DNA from 2 places in the Kocuria sp. 2SI genome. Region 2 is predicted to be linked to the other one. Evidence: riboswitches for the same ligand, from Rfam matches in the RefSeq annotation. Region 2 holds a riboswitch; the other holds the start of a gene.
What was found. Region 2 has a riboswitch for S-adenosylmethionine ahead of metE (5-methyltetrahydropteroyltriglutamate--homocysteine S-methyltransferase). Riboswitches for the same ligand answer to the same signal wherever they lie in the genome.
Positions count from the first base shown of each region.

Region 1 (7,344 bases), on a different contig from region 2:
CGGTTCGACTGGATCGAGGAGCTGCGCCGTCGCCCGGCCCCCGACGTCATCACCACGCTGCGCTGGCTGCCCTGGGTGACGTTCTGGCAGATCACCACCGACATGCCGCGCTCGATAGAGATCCCCGGCGGCCACGGGCACAGCTACCACGGCGAGCAGGTCCGAGCGTGGGCACGGGTGCTGGGCATCGAGCTCAGTGCGGCCCAGGAGCAGGCCGTCATCGCCAGGATCGCCTCGCGCGTGCGCCCGCACTGAGCGGGCGGCTCAGGGCAGCAGGTCGGTGTACTTCCGGATGGCAGGGGGCAGCCGCAGAGCGCGCTGATCGGCGGCGCCCACGAGCTTGAGCATGGGACCGGCCGGCACGTGATCGCGCCAGTGGCGCTCGATCGCCTCGGTGTAGAAGTCCACCAGGGCCTCCGTCGAGGCCCTCCAGGAGTGCTTGAGCGCCTCGTCGCGGGCGGCCTGGGCCATCCGCGCACGGCGCTGCGGGTCCTCGAGCAGACCCCGCAGCGCCTCGGTGAGCTGGTCGGCGTCACCGGGCTCCACCAGGTGCCCGGTCACGCCCTCGTCGATCACGAAGGGGATGCCGCCGGCACGCGCGCCGACCACGGGGACGCCGGAGGCGAAGGCCTCCAGGGCCACCAGGCCGAGGGTCTCGGAGCGCGACGGGAAGGCGAAGACGTCCGCGGAGGCGTAGGCCTGGGCGAGCTCGAGACCGGACATGTACCCGGTGAACACGGTGTTCGTCCCGGCGAACTGCTCCTGCAGCGCCTCCTTGTGCGGTCCGGATCCCACGATCGCCAAGCGCGCCTGGGGCAGGCGGCGGATCGGCTCGAGCAGCTCGTCGAGGTTCTTCTCCTTGGAGACGCGCCCCACGTAGACGATCAGCGGGGCCTCGGGGTGCCCGTCGCTGAGCCGCTCGCGCATGGCGCGGTCCGCGTTCTCGGGCGTGTAGGCCACGGTGTCGACGCCCTTGGGCCACAGGTCGACATCCTGGATGCCGACCGTCCGGGCCCGTTCCACCATGGGACCGGAGGTGCACAGGTTCAGCTCGGCCTGGTTGTGCAGCCACCGGATCCACGACTCCGACGGGTGCCGCAGCAGGTTCAGGCCCAGGGCCTCCGTGTAGTGCGGGACGTCCGTGTGGAACGAGGCCAGCAGCGGCAGGTTGCGCCGGCGAGCCGAGAGCACGCCGTAGGCCGAGAGCCACACCGGGTTCACGGCGTGGACGATGTCCGGTTCGAACTCGGCCATCCGGGTCGCGATGCGCCCGGTGGGCAGGCCCACCCTGATCTCGGGGTACCAGGGCTTGAACGACAGCGAGCGGACGCTGTGCACGCGGTGCCCGGCGTACTGCGTCGGCGGGTGCCCCGGAGCGAAGACCTCGACCTCGTGGCCGAGCTGCTCCAGCTGCTCCATGGTCCGCATGATGCGGGTGACGACGCCGTCGATCTTCGGCAGGAAGACCTCGGTGAACAGCGCGATGCGCAAGCTGCTCAGCTGCCCTGCGACTCGTGGGCCACGGAGGCCGGGACACCGGCCCGGGTGCGCCGGTTCCACAGCGAGCGCGCGGGGATCTTGGAGAGGTCCGCGCGGTGGGCGTAGCGCTTGGCGGTCTCCTCGACCTCGTGCAGCAGGCCCTCGGACAGGGTGGTCGGCTGCAGGCCGAGCTCCAAGAAGGTGTCGTTGGTGACGTGCAGCTCGTTCTCCGCCGACTCCTGGCGCGGGTTGGGCACCATCTCCACGGCGGCCCCGGAGATGCGGGCGATCAGCTCGGCCAGGTCGCGGACGCGGTGCGTCTCGGTCATCTGGTTGAGGATCTTGACGCGCTCGCCGGGGGCCGGGGAGTTCTCGAGGGCCAGCTCGACGCAGCGCACCATGTCCTGGACGTGGATGAACGCGCGGGTCTGCCCGCCGGTGCCGTGGACCGTCAGCGGGTAGCCCACCGCCGCCTGCATGAGGAAGCGGTTGAGCACCGTGCCGTAGTCGCCGTCGTAATCGAAGCGGTTGATCAGCCGCTCGTCGCGCTGGGTCTCGGCGGTCGTGGTGCCCCAGATGATGCCCTGGTGCAGGTCGGTGATCCGCAGCTGGTCGTTCTTGGCGTAGAACGCGAAGAGCAGCTGATCCAGCGACTTGGTCATGTGGTAGATCGAGCCCGGGTTGGTCGGGTACAGGATCTGCTGCTGGATCGGCTCCTGCTGCTCGTGCGGGATCTCTACATCCAGGTAGCCCTCGGGGATCTTCATCCCGGCGGTGCCGTAGCCGTAGACGCCCATGGTGCCCAGGTGGACCACGTGGACGTCGCGCTCGGACTCGACGATCGCCTCGAGCAGGTTGTGCGTGGCCGACACGTTGTTGTCCACGGTGTAGCGCTTGGTGCGCGAGCTCTTCATGGAGTACGGCGCCGCGCGCTGCTCGGCGAAGTGCACGACGGCGTCCGGCTGGTCCTCGCTGATCAGCTGCAGCAGGCCCTCGTAGTCCTCGGCGACATCGAGGTGGCGGTGCTCGATGACCTTGCCGGAGACCTCGGTCCAGGCGCGCAGGCGCTCGACGAGCGGGCGGATCGGGGTCAGCGACTGCGCGCCGAGCTCGTCGTCGATCCGACGGCGGGACATGTTGTCCACGGTGATGACGTCGTGACCTCGCTCCGAGAGGTGCAGGGCGGCAGGCCAGCCGCAGAATCCGTCGCCGCCGAGGATCGCAATCTTCACGTCATCTCCGTTTCCGTGCGCCTCTCGGCGCGGGGATCGGAAGGATCACGACGCCGAACCGAGCGGGCTGGTGCTGTAGAAGGTCGTCGTCCACCCTGCAACCCCGGAATGAACCGACGGTGAACGAGCGGCATGCGAGGGCGGGTGCGCTCAAGCCGCCCGCGGGAGGGGGACCTCCTGATTGTGTCATCTGCCTCCGACGGGTGCGCAGAGCGACGGCTCCGGCGCGGGCCGGATCAGGCCGGGAGCCGGCTCTCTCGGAGGCTCAGGGTCTTCTCAGCTCGGGCGGCCGGTGCGGGCTCCGGGCCCAGGAGCTGCTGGCGGACCTCTTCCGTGGGCAGGGACTCGCCTGGGGCGATGAACACCGAGGCCAGGTCCTGGACATCGCACGGGGTCAGGCCCTTGGAGGTGGGCTCCCAGCCCTCCGGGATGAGGTGGCGCTGCTGCGTGCCGCACTTCTGGCAGAAGTACTCGACGCGTCCGCCGGGGCGGACCGCGCAGCGCAGCACGCGGCCCATGATCCGGCGCAGCCCCGGGACGCGGCTGCGCTTGCGGGTGGAGGGCAGGAAGACCCGGAACTTGAGGTAGAGATCGGTGGTGCACTCATGGCACATGGGGGAGCGGGGCGTCTTGTGGTGCTGGGGAGATCCCAGCCGGCCCAGTCTGGTGCTCGTGACAGTCACTGCTGCTCCTGCGCTGATCGTCGGAATTGCGGGGGGAAGGGTCTCCGACGTCATCGTGGTGCGACCCGAGTCCAGATTAGGCGATCCGCTGTGCCGCGTACAGACCCACCGGCGGAAGCGGAGCTGTCTCTCAGCCCTGCCACAGCGCGGATCCAGGCGGATCCATGCCCGATCCGCCATATCTAAATGACTCTTGGGTAACCGTAACAGCGGAGGCCTTCCGGCAGAAGGCATCGGGGCGATCCGATGCCCCGACCTGCGGAAGAAGACGCTCTGACGTCACAATCGCGCTGCTGCGCTCCCGGGCACCCGCCGAGCCCCCTGCGATGCCGCCGTCGTGTGACGATCGGAGACGTGACGAAGCTGAGCACCTCCCGCGGCCGGCGCGCTGCGCAGACCATCCCTGCGCAGCGCGATCTCGCGCTGGATGCTGCTCGGGTCGCCTGCCTGATCGCCGTGGTCGTGCTCCACATCCTCCTGGTCACGCTCACGACGGATCCGAGCACGGGCGCGCTGCGCAGCGTCATGGCCCCCACCGAGGCCTCCTGGTACGCCCCGGTGTCGTGGCTCGTGCAGGTCATGCCGCTGTTCTTCGTGGTGGGAGGGTGCGCCTCGGCGATCTCGTGGTCGCGCCAGTCGGCGGAGGGCGTCCGCGGGCCGGCCTGGGTGCGCGCCCGGCTGCTGCGCCTGGTCGTGCCTGCGAGCGCTGTGTGGGTCGCCCTGGCGCTGGCCGGCGCCCTCGCGGCGCTCGTGGGGATGCCCGCCGACTGGGCCTCGATGGCGCTGCGGGGGCTCGGGATGCACCTGTGGTTCGTGGGCGCCTATACCGCGTGCCTGGTCGGTGTGCCGCTGCTGCACGGGCTGCACGATCGCCGGCCCGTTCTCACCCTGGCTGCGCTGGTGGGGCTCAGCGCTGCGATCGAGGTGCTGCGCATCGCCGCGGAGCGGCCGTGGTGGGGCCTGCTCGGCTTCGCCCCGGTCTGGCTGGCGATCCATCAGATCGGCTTCTTCCGCCACGACGGATCCTTCGCTCGTGCCTCGGCAGGAAGACTGCTCGGGATCACGGCCCTGTCGGTCCTGGTGATGCTCTGCCTGACGAGCCTGCCCTGGTGGGGTGCGGACGGGCTGTCGGCCCTGAACCCGCCCACGCTGTGCATGATCGCCCTCGGCGCGGCTCAGGCCTGCGTCCTGCAGCTGTGCTCGCCGGCTCTGGAGCGGCTCATGCGATGGCGTCCCGCGCAGGCCGTCGCCTGGGTCGTCGGCTCGCGGGCCGCGACCCTGTACCTGTGGCACCTGCCGGTGATCGTGGCCGTGATGGCGGTGTGGTGGCTGCTCGGCGGCCCGGATCCGGTGCCCGGCTCAGCGCAGTGGTGGCTGTGGCGCCTGCCGATCGGGCTGCTCTGCTGGGCGATGGTCCTGCTGGTCGTGCGTCCGCTGGGCGTCCTGGAGGCCGTGGCGGGGCGGATCGTCGCCCGCGAGCCCGAACCGGAGGGGCCCGCAGCCGGAGGATCGCCCTCGGGTGAGCGGCCCTCGACCGCGCCCCGAGCCGACGGATCCGCGCCGCTGCGAGCTTCGAGTCCCGATCGCTCCTCATCGCCGGACGGACGGGCGTGGGTCCGCATCCTCGCCGCGGCCGTCCTCGTCTTCTCCGCAGCCGTGCTGGAGGTCCGCTTCCTGCTCGGCATCCCGCTGGCCCTCGGCGGCGCGGCGGCCATGGTCGCGGCGGTCCTGCTGCTGGTCCCGCCCGCACGGAGGTCCTGACGGCTCGATCGGTGTGGTGCTAGTATCGGACCGGCTTCACGAGACACAGCTGCCAAGCTCCGACTTGGCTGTGCACCAACCCCATGTTCAAGGGTGGTTCGGATGACGAAGCGGCCTGCACCTGACGCAGCGCACGAACAAGCTCCGGCGGGACGTGCAGGTCAAGAGCACCCCGTCACGGAAGACACCTCTCATGACGTCCTCGCCCTGCGACGAGCTCAAGAGCTCGACGTCGCTGGCCACACGCCAGATCCACGCCGGCCGGGCCGGATCCGATCCGGGCGCCCCTGCCGCCCCCGTCCAGGCCACGCTGCCGGTGCCGATCTACCAGTCCTCGGCCTTCGAGTTCCCGGACCACGCGGCTGCCGCCGCCATGTTCGCCCAGACCACCCCGGGCTTCACCTACTCCCGCACGGGCAACCCCACGGTCGCCGTCCTGGAGCAGAAGGTCGCCGATCTCGAGGGCGGAGTGGGGGCCGTGGCCATGGGCTCGGGCCAGTCCGCCGTCGCCGCGGCCCTGCTCGCGCTGATCAGCACGGGCCCCGGCAAGCACCTGGTGGTCTCGGAGAAGATCTACGGCGGCACCGTCGACCTGCTCGGTGACACGCTGGCCGATCTCGGCGCGACCGTCACCTACGTCGATCCCGCTGACCCCTCGGCCTGGTCGGAGGCGATCACGGAGGACACTCGGGGCTTCTTCCTCGAGTCCATCGGCAACCCGCTGGCCACGCTGGCGGATCTGGACGCGATCTCCCGCATCGCCCATGAGCGGGGGCTCCCGGTGATCGTCGACTCGACCCTGGCCACGCCGATCCTGTACCGGCCCTTCGAGCACGGGGCGGATATCGTGGTGCATTCGGCCACCAAGTTCTTCGGCGGGCACGGGACGTCGCTGGCCGGCGTCGTGATCGACTCCGGTCGATTCGACTGGGAGGCCGAGGCCGCTCGCTGGCCGCAGTTCACCGAGCCGCGAGCGCGCTGGGGCGGGATCAGCCTGTGCGAGAAGCTGCGCGGCGGCTCGCCGTTCCTGCATCTGTGCCGGGCCAAGTTCGTGCACGACCTGGGTCTGACGCTCTCGCCGTTCAACGCCTCCCAGATCATCCAGGGCCTCGAGACGCTGGACCTGCGCATGCGCCGCCACTCGGACAGCGCCGCTCGCATCGCCGAGTTCCTGAGCACGCATCCGGCGGTGCGCTGCGTGCACCACCCCCTGATCGAGGGCTCCGCCGATCGGGAGATCGCCGAGCGCGACTTCCCCCAGGGCGTCGGGTCGGTCTTCGGCTTCGAGCTGGAGTGCTCGGATGCCGCAGTGGCCGGATTCGTCGACTCCCTGCGGCTTTTCAAGCTGGTGGCCAACATCGGCGACGTCCGATCGCTGATCAACCATCCCGCGGCCATGACCCACTGCCGTCTCTCGGAGGAGCAGCGACTGGCCGGCGGGATCAGCTGGCAGACCCTGCGGCTGTCGATCGGGCTGGAGGCGGTCGACGACCTGATCGCCGATCTGCAGTCCTCGCTCGATGAGCTGCTGCGCGTCGAGGCCGCGCGCGGCGCTGAGATCCCGGCCGCAGAAGGTGCCCCGGGATCGTCGACGGACGGCGCCCCGGTGCGCTCCGAGGACGAGCCGAGCGGCGCGCGCCGCGACCAGCGCCAGGAGGTGCAGGCATGAGCGGGTTCACCACGCGCGCCGTCCACGCCGGCCAGGAGCCGGACCGGCTGACCGGTGCGGTCATCCCGCCGGTCTACCAGACCTCCACCTTCGTCCAGGACGGCATCAACGTCCTGCGCGACGGCCACGAGTACTCCCGCGGCTCCAATCCCACCCGCAATGCCTTCGAGGAGCAGCTGTGCGCGCTCGAGGGCGGGCAGCGGGCCTTCGCGTTCGCCTCCGGGATCGCGGCGGAGGATGCGCTGCTGCGCTCGGTGCTGCGCCCCGGAGACCATGTGGTCCTGGGCGCCGACGGCTACGGGGGCACCAACCGGCTCATCACCAGGGTCCTGGCTCCCTGGCAGATCCGGCACACGCCGGTGGACGTCACCTCGCTCGATGCGGTCCGCGGGGCTGTGGAGGCGGGCACGCGGGTGATCTGGGTCGAGACCCCCACGAATCCGCTGCTGGGCATCGCCGATCTGACGGGAATCGCCCAGATCGCCCAGGATGCCGGGGCGCTGCTGATCGTGGACAGCAC
Region 1 covers NZ_SCNB01000030.1:12,788-20,131, forward strand. Annotated here, with positions in the region: gene FFS25_RS12390 (alpha/beta-hydrolase family protein) at 1-255, shown strand, start outside; gene FFS25_RS12395 (glycosyltransferase family 4 protein) at 265-1,491, opposite strand; gene FFS25_RS12400 (NAD-dependent epimerase/dehydratase family protein) at 1,497-2,711, opposite strand; gene FFS25_RS12405 (hypothetical protein) at 2,948-3,394, opposite strand; gene FFS25_RS12410 (acyltransferase family protein) at 3,749-5,155, shown strand; SAM riboswitch class IV at 5,190-5,299, shown strand; gene FFS25_RS12415 (O-acetylhomoserine aminocarboxypropyltransferase/cysteine synthase family protein) at 5,349-6,824, shown strand; gene FFS25_RS12420 (cystathionine gamma-synthase) at 6,821-7,344, shown strand, end outside.
Region 1: linked by a shared signal. The riboswitch ahead of FFS25_RS12415 (O-acetylhomoserine aminocarboxypropyltransferase/cysteine synthase family protein) and the one ahead of metE (5-methyltetrahydropteroyltriglutamate--homocysteine S-methyltransferase) in region 2 are both predicted to bind S-adenosylmethionine.

Region 2 (7,344 bases):
AACGATCGCTCGGCCTGGGCGGCTCGGCGCTGCTCGGCGGTGCCGCGCCGCGAGTCGGCCTCGGTGAGGGAGGCAGTGCGACCGCGGACCTCGTCGATGCGCACACCCGGGGCCGCAGCGCGGGTGCGGCGGGCCTCGTCGGCCTCCTGCAGCTCGGCGGCCACGGCCCCGCGGCCCTCGGCGAGCCCGCGTGCCAGGACGGCGACCTCGCGGACCTTCTCGTCGGCGAAGGCCAGCCAGGACCGGATCTCGGGGTCGAGCTCGGGCTCGGCCTCGAGGTTGTGCGGCACGTGGATCAGCGAGTTCGACGTGGCCACGGAGACCCGGGCGCCTGCGTCGCGGAAGCCCTCGAGCCGCTTGAGTGCGGCGGAGAGGTCGGTGCGCCAGACGTTGCGCCCGTTGACGACTCCGGCCACGAGCACCGGGGCGTCTGCCGAAGTGAACAGGCCGAGCTGGTCGTCGGTGAGACCGCCGCGGACGAGGTCCACGTGCACGGCCTCGGCACCCGAGCCGGTCAGCGCGCCGAGCAGCTCGCCCGCATCGCCGTAGGGGGAGGTGAGCAGCAGCTGGGGGCGCTCGTCGAGCCCGCCCAGGTATCCGGCCGCGCGCTCGATCGCCGTGCGCAGGTCCTGCTGAGAGAGGCGGGAGTGGTCCGCGACCAGGGCGGGCTCGTCGATCTGCACCCACTCGGCCCCGGCGGCCTTGAGCGCTGCGAGGATCTCGCCGTAGACCGGCAGCAGCTCCTCGAGACGATCCAGGGGCTCGATGGGCTCGGCTGCGGTGCCGTCGTCCTTGGCCAGGGCCAGGAAGGTCACCGGGCCCACGAGCACGGGGCGCAGGCTCCCGCCCTGCTCGGCGGCCTCGGCCAGCTGCTCCAGCAGGCGGCCGGGCGCTGCGGCGAACTGCGTCTGCGCGCCGATCTCGGGCACCAGGTAGTGGTAGTTGGTGTCGAACCACTTGGTCATCTCGAGCGGCTGCCGGGCGTCGTCGCCGCGGGCCAGCACGAACTCCCCGGAGCGGTCCACGGTTCCGGCCTCGGTGCGCAGGTCGCCGAAGCGCGTCGGCACCGCGCCGACGGCGATCAGGGTGTCGAGCACGTGGTCGTAGAGCGCGTAGGAGCCGGGCACGGCCGAGGCCTGCTCCAGGCCCAGCCCCTCGAGGCGCTCGGCGATGGAGGCACGCAGCTCGGCGGCGGAGGACTCGAGCTGCTCCAGGTCGCTGCGTCCGGCCCAGTGCGACTCGAGCGCGCGCTTGAGCTCGCGGTTCGGGCCGATGCGGGGATAGCCCAGGATCGTGGCGGTCGGGAAGGCGGCGGGCTGGGCGTCGTTCGAGATGGTCACTGCGGTCTCCTCATAGGTGCGGATGGGGCGCCCGTCGGCGGGCTGGGATGCGGGGATGAGTCCGGCGAGTCCGGCTGAAGGGGTGGGGCGGGGCAGATCGAGCTGCTCCAGGACGTCCAGGGCGGCCTCGTGCTGGTTGAACGTGTAGAGGTGCAGCCCGGGAGCCCCGGAATCCAAGGCAGCGCGTGCGCTGTGCACGGCACAGCGGACGCCGATCCGGTGGCGCTCGGCGTCCGAGTCGGCCGTCTCGAGCTCGTGGGCCAGCAGCGGGTCCGGCTCCAGGCCGGCCAGGTCGCAGATGCGCAGGTACCGGCGCAGGCTCGTGACCGGCATGATCCCGGGGATGATCGGCAGCTCCACTCCGGCGCGACGAGCCCGGGACACGAAGGCCGCGTAGTCGTCGGCCTCGGGGTAGAGCTGAGTGATCGCGAAGTCGGCGCCGGCGCGCTGCTTGGCCAGTAGCACCTCGAGGTCCTGGTGCACGGAGGTCGACTCGGGGTGCTTGATCGGATAGGCGGCCACGCCGATCGAGACGTTGCCGGCGCACAGCTGGGCGGCTCGGCCGCGCTCGACCGAGCGGATCAGGTCCACCAGATGCCGGGCGAAGGGCAGCTCCTCAGGGCCGGGCTCGACGGCCGGATCCCGGTCCCCGCGCAGGGCCAGGACGCCGCGCACGCCCAGGTCCAGCAGCTCGTGGATCAGCTCGCGCAGCTGCGTCTCCGTGACTCCCGTGCACAGCACGTGGGCTAGGGGGCGCAGCGGGGTCTCGAAGATCAGGTGGGACAGCAGCGCCATGGACTGGACGCGGCGCTGCGGATCGACCGCCGCGGTGACCGAGACGTAGTCCGGCACCGTGGGCGCCAGGGCCTCGATGGTCTGCAGGAGGGACTCGGTGCTGGCTGCGCTGCGCGGCGGGTAGAGCTCGTAGGACAGCGCGGGCACCGTCTTGCGGTGCGACGGCGCCCCCGTCTCCGGGGGACGATCCGAGCGCGGTGCTGGGGGATGGTGATCGGACATTCCGTGTTCGCCTTTCCGTGGATGCCCGATGGAGGGCAGACCACGGGGTGCGCACGGAGGCCCGTGCCGGCGCTAACGATGCGCGGAAAGGCACGGGTCCGGTGGACCACGGAAGTCTGAGAAGACGCTCCATCGGTCCTGGCGGGAGCACCGGTCCCCGCAAGATCCGCGGGGATGGTTGCTGCGACGTCGACGAGCCAGGTCTCTCGGTCGCTCTGGATAGATAGCGAGATAGATACCACCCCAGGCGGCCCTGCTTGTCAACCCCCGAGATCTGCCACGGCCGCCAGGGAGGGGCGCGCGATAGGATCGCCCCGGACCGTCGCGCCCCCGGCCCGTGGCGCGCGATCCACCATGGCCTCCACAAGGCGCGTGGCGCAGCATCCAGACCTCGTGCGGGCCCAGTCAGGAGAGCAGTCGCATGCCAGCCATCTCGATCGTCGGAGCCCAGTGGGGCGATGAGGGCAAGGGCAAGGCCACGGACATCCTCGGCGGCCGCGCGGACTACGTCGTGAAGCCGAACGGCGGCAACAACGCCGGGCACACCGTGGTGGTGGGCGGCGACAAGTTCGAGCTCAAGCTGCTCCCCGCAGGCATCCTCTCCCCGCGGGCCACCCCCGTGATCGGCAACGGCGTGGTGGTCAACCCGCAGGCGCTGTTCGAGGAGATCGACGGCCTCGAGGCCCGCGGCGCGGACACCTCCAAGCTGCGCGTCTCGGCCAATGCGCACCTGGTGGCCCCGTACCACCAGACCCTCGACCAGGTCACCGAGCGGTTCCTGGGCAAGCGCGCGATCGGCACCACCGGTCGCGGGATCGGGCCCGCCTACATGGACAAGATCGGGCGCCTGGGCCTGCGCGCGCAGGACATCCTGGACGAGTCGATCCTGCGCCAGAAGATCGAGGGCGCCCTGCGGCAGAAGAACGAGCTGCTGCTCAAGGTCTACAACCGCCGCGCGTTCGAGAACGACGAGATCGTGGACTACTTCATGGGCTACGCCGAGCGCATGGCGCCCATGATCGTGGACTCCACGCGCCTGCTCAACGACGCCCTGGACCGCGACGAGACCGTCCTGCTCGAGGGCGGGCAGGCCACCTTCCTGGACGTCGATCACGGCACGTACCCGTTCGTGACCTCGTCGAACCCCACCACCGGCGGCGCTTGCGTGGGCGCGGGCATCGGGCCCACGCGCCTGACCCGCTCGATCGGCATCATCAAGGCGTACACGACCCGCGTGGGTGCCGGTCCGTTCCCCACCGAGCTGTTCGACGAGTCCGGGGAGCGGCTGCGCACCGTGGGCGGCGAGTTCGGCGTGAACACCGGGCGCCCGCGCCGCACCGGCTGGTACGACGCCGTGATGGCGCGTCACGCCTCGCGGATCAACGGCTTCACGGACTACTTCGTGACCAAGCTCGACGTCCTCACCGGGCTCGAGGAGATCCCGGTGTGCGTGGCCTACGACGTCGACGGCGTGCGCCACGACGAGATGCCCATGACGCAGACCGAGTTCCACCACGCCAAGCCGATCTACGAGATGTTCCCCGGCTGGTCGGAGGACATCTCGCAGGCCCAGACCCTCGACGATCTCCCGCAGAACGCCAAGGACTACGTCCTGGCGCTCGAGAAGATGTCCGGCACCCGGTTCTCCGCGATCGGCGTGGGCCCGGGCCGCGAGAACACGATCGAGCTGCGCGACCTGATCGACTGACGCCGCCTCGCCCGTGCGAGGACAGGCGCTCGGGATGGTGACAGATCGGCACCCCATCAGCCCTGATGGGGTGCCGATCTGTCACCATCCGCTGCGTCACCGTCCCGCGCGCGGACCGGGCTCGCCCGCCGTGTCGGATAGCATCTGGCAGACCCCTGGGCGTGCTGCGCCTCGTCGTGCATGCAGGCGCCACTGATCGATGCCCGTCGCGGCGCCGTTCGATCCCCGACGTCGGAAGTGACTGACCGTGTCCACACAGAGCACCAGACTGGACCCCGCCTCGGCGCGGTCCGAGGGCGAGGGCCTGCGCCGCAGCCTCAAGACCCGGCACATGACCATGATCGCCATGGGCGGTGCGATCGGCACCGGGCTGTTCGTGGCCTCCGGCAACTCGATCGCCACGGCCGGGCCTGGTGGTGCGCTCGTGGCCTACATAGCGATCGGGCTCATGGTCTTCCTGCTCATGCAGTCCCTGGGCGAGATGTCCGCCTGGCGTCCCACCTCCGGATCCTTCGGCGATCACGCGGCGCGCTACGTCTCGCCGTCCTTCGGCTTCGCGATCGGCTGGAACTACTGGTTCAACTGGGCCATCACCCTGGCCGCGGAGCTCGTGGCGGCCGCACTGGTCATGCGCTACTGGCTCCCCGACGTCCCCGCCTGGGTCTGGTCGGCGCTGTTCCTGCTGATCGTCTTCGGGCTCAACGCCCTGTCCACGCGGGCCTACGGCGAGGGCGAGTTCTGGCTCTCGGCGATCAAGGTGGCCGCCGTCGTCGTCTTCCTGGTGCTGGGCGTGCTGATGGTGCTGGGCATCATGGGCGGCGACGCCCCCGGCTTCGGCAACTGGACCGACGGGCAGGCGCCGTTCGTGGGCGGGCCCATGTCGATCCTGGCGATCTTCATGGTCGCCGGCTTCGCGTTCCAGGGCACCGAGCTCGTGGGCGTGGCGGCCGGTGAGGCCGAGGACCCCGAGCGCACCGTGCCCAAGGCGATCCGCACCGTGTTCGTGCGCATCCTGCTGTTCTACGTGCTGGCGATCATCGTGATCGGCTTCCTGCTGCCGTACACGCACCCGAACCTGCTGGCCTCGGACATCGAGGACGTCGCGATCTCGCCGTTCACCCTGGTGCTGCAGAACGCGGGCGTGGCCTTCGCCGGCTCCGTCATGAACGCCGTGATCCTCACGGCCATCCTCTCGGCCGGCAACTCCGGGCTGTATGCCTCCACGCGCATGCTCTGGTCCATGGCCACCGACGGCAAGGCCCCGGCCTGGCTGGCCAAGGTCAACCGCCGCGGCGTGCCCATGCGGGCGCTGCTGGTGACCTCGTCCTTCGGCCTGCTGGCCTTCCTCACCACGTTCATCGGCGAGGGCGCGGCCTACACCTGGCTGCTCAACGCCTCGGCTCTGGCGGGCTTCATCGTGTGGGCGGGCATCGCCTGGACGCACTACTGCTTCCGCCGGGCCTTCAAGGCGCAGGGGCGGCCGCTGTCCGAGCTGCCGTTCCGCTCACGGTTCTTCCCCGCCGGCCCGATCGTCGCGCTGATCATGTGCCTGCTGGTCATCCTGGGCCAGGGCTACGACGCCTTCGTGACCGGGACGGTGACGCCCATGTCGCTGCTGTCCTCGTACATCGGCCTGCCGCTGTTCCTGGCCTTCTGGATCGGGCACAAGCTGAGCACCAAGGAGCCGGCCGTGGATCCCGCGCAGGCGGATCTCTCGCGCGGCTGAGCCGCCGGCGCACGTTGCAGGGAGGGCCTCGGGAGACCGAGGCCCTCCCTGCAGCCTGCGGGGCTCAGGCCAGGAGGATCGTGAGCAGGCTCAGGGCGCCGAGCACCACGACGGCTGCGCTGATCGCCAGGATCTCCAGCGGATCGGGAGCCGAGGACTCCAGGGCCACGCTGCGCGCCCCGCGCCGGTAGCGCAGCCCCTGCCGCAGCCAGATCCCCAGCGCCAGCACGGCTGCCGCGGCCAGCGGCAGCACCGCGGCCAGGCCGTGATGGGGCAGCCAGCGCAGCAGCAGCGCGGCCGCGACCACGAGCGCCAGCAGCGTCCGGCCCCATGCCAGCGAGGTCCGCTCGGGCTGCAGGCCGGGGTCGTCGTGTGTCGGGCGCTCTCGGGAGCGCCGGGAGCTGCGGGTCGCGATGGGCCCGTCGGCGGCGTCGAATCGGCGGGGCTGGCCGCCGTCGTTGGGGCGGGTCCGGGAGTGCACAGGCCCTCAGCGCCTGATCAGGACGCCGAGCAGCACGCCGGCGGCCAATGCGGCACCCAGAGACAGCACCGGGGCCATGATCGCCAGCGGCAGCGGGGCGCGGCGGCGCATGGCGCGCTCGACCCGCAGCCAGCGCACGCTCGCGGAGATCGCCACGACCATGGACAGGGCGATCAGCCCGGCCGCCAGCACCACGCGCACGGTCTGGGGGATCAGGTCCCCGGCGAGGGCCTCCAGCGCGATGCCGCCGGCCAGCAGGCCCAGGGCCGTGCGGATCCAGGCCAGGAAGGTGCGCTCGTTGGCCAGGGTGAAGCGCGGGTCCGGCTCGCCGCCGCCGCCGAGCAGGCGCGCTGCGAACGGGGACCGTCCGGTCTCGCCGGACGGGCGCGGGGTGCGGTTCATGACCGCCACGCTACCGGGCGCCACACGGTGTCACGGGCTTTCCGGGCCTTCCGGGCTGTCCGCCGGGGGCCATAGGCTTTCCGCTGGACGCCCGACACAGCCACCGCCCGCGGTGGCGAGACCAAGGAGGATCCCCCGTGCGACTCGCGCTCGCCCAGATCGACCCGGCCCCGGCCGTCGCGGCCAATCTGGCGACCATCCGCCGCCACGTCACCGATGCCGCCGCTCGCGGCGCGGATCTGGTGGTCTTCCCAGAGGAGGCGATGCTCGGGGTGGAGTCCGGGGTCAAGGACCGCTTCGCCGAGATCGTGGCGCGCGAGTGGGACACGTTCGTGACCTCGCTGCAGGAGCTGGCGCATCAGGAGCGGATCGCGATCGTCGCCGGAGCCTACGAGCCCTCGGACGATCACCGCCCGTACAACACCCTGGTGGCCGTGGGCGCGGACGGGTCGCTGCTGGCCACCTATCGCAAGCTGCACCTCTACGACGCCTTCTCCTACCAGGAGTCCGAGCGCCTCCGCCCCGGGGATGCGGGGACGGCGAGCATCGAGGTCGCCGGTGTGCGGATCGGGCTGAGCACCTGCTACGACATCCGCTTCCCCGAGCTCTACCGCGCCCTGGCCGACGACGGCGCCCAGCTCGTCCTGGTGCCCGCGGCCTGGTTCTCCGG
Region 2 covers NZ_SCNB01000001.1:113,448-120,791, reverse strand. Annotated here, with positions in the region: gene metE (5-methyltetrahydropteroyltriglutamate--homocysteine S-methyltransferase) at 1-2,357, opposite strand, end outside; SAM riboswitch class I at 2,484-2,583, opposite strand; gene FFS25_RS00495 (adenylosuccinate synthase) at 2,779-4,065, shown strand; gene FFS25_RS00490 (amino acid permease) at 4,397-5,791, shown strand; gene FFS25_RS00485 (DUF202 domain-containing protein) at 5,856-6,272, opposite strand; gene FFS25_RS00480 (YidH family protein) at 6,279-6,674, opposite strand; gene FFS25_RS00475 (carbon-nitrogen hydrolase family protein) at 6,812-7,344, shown strand, end outside.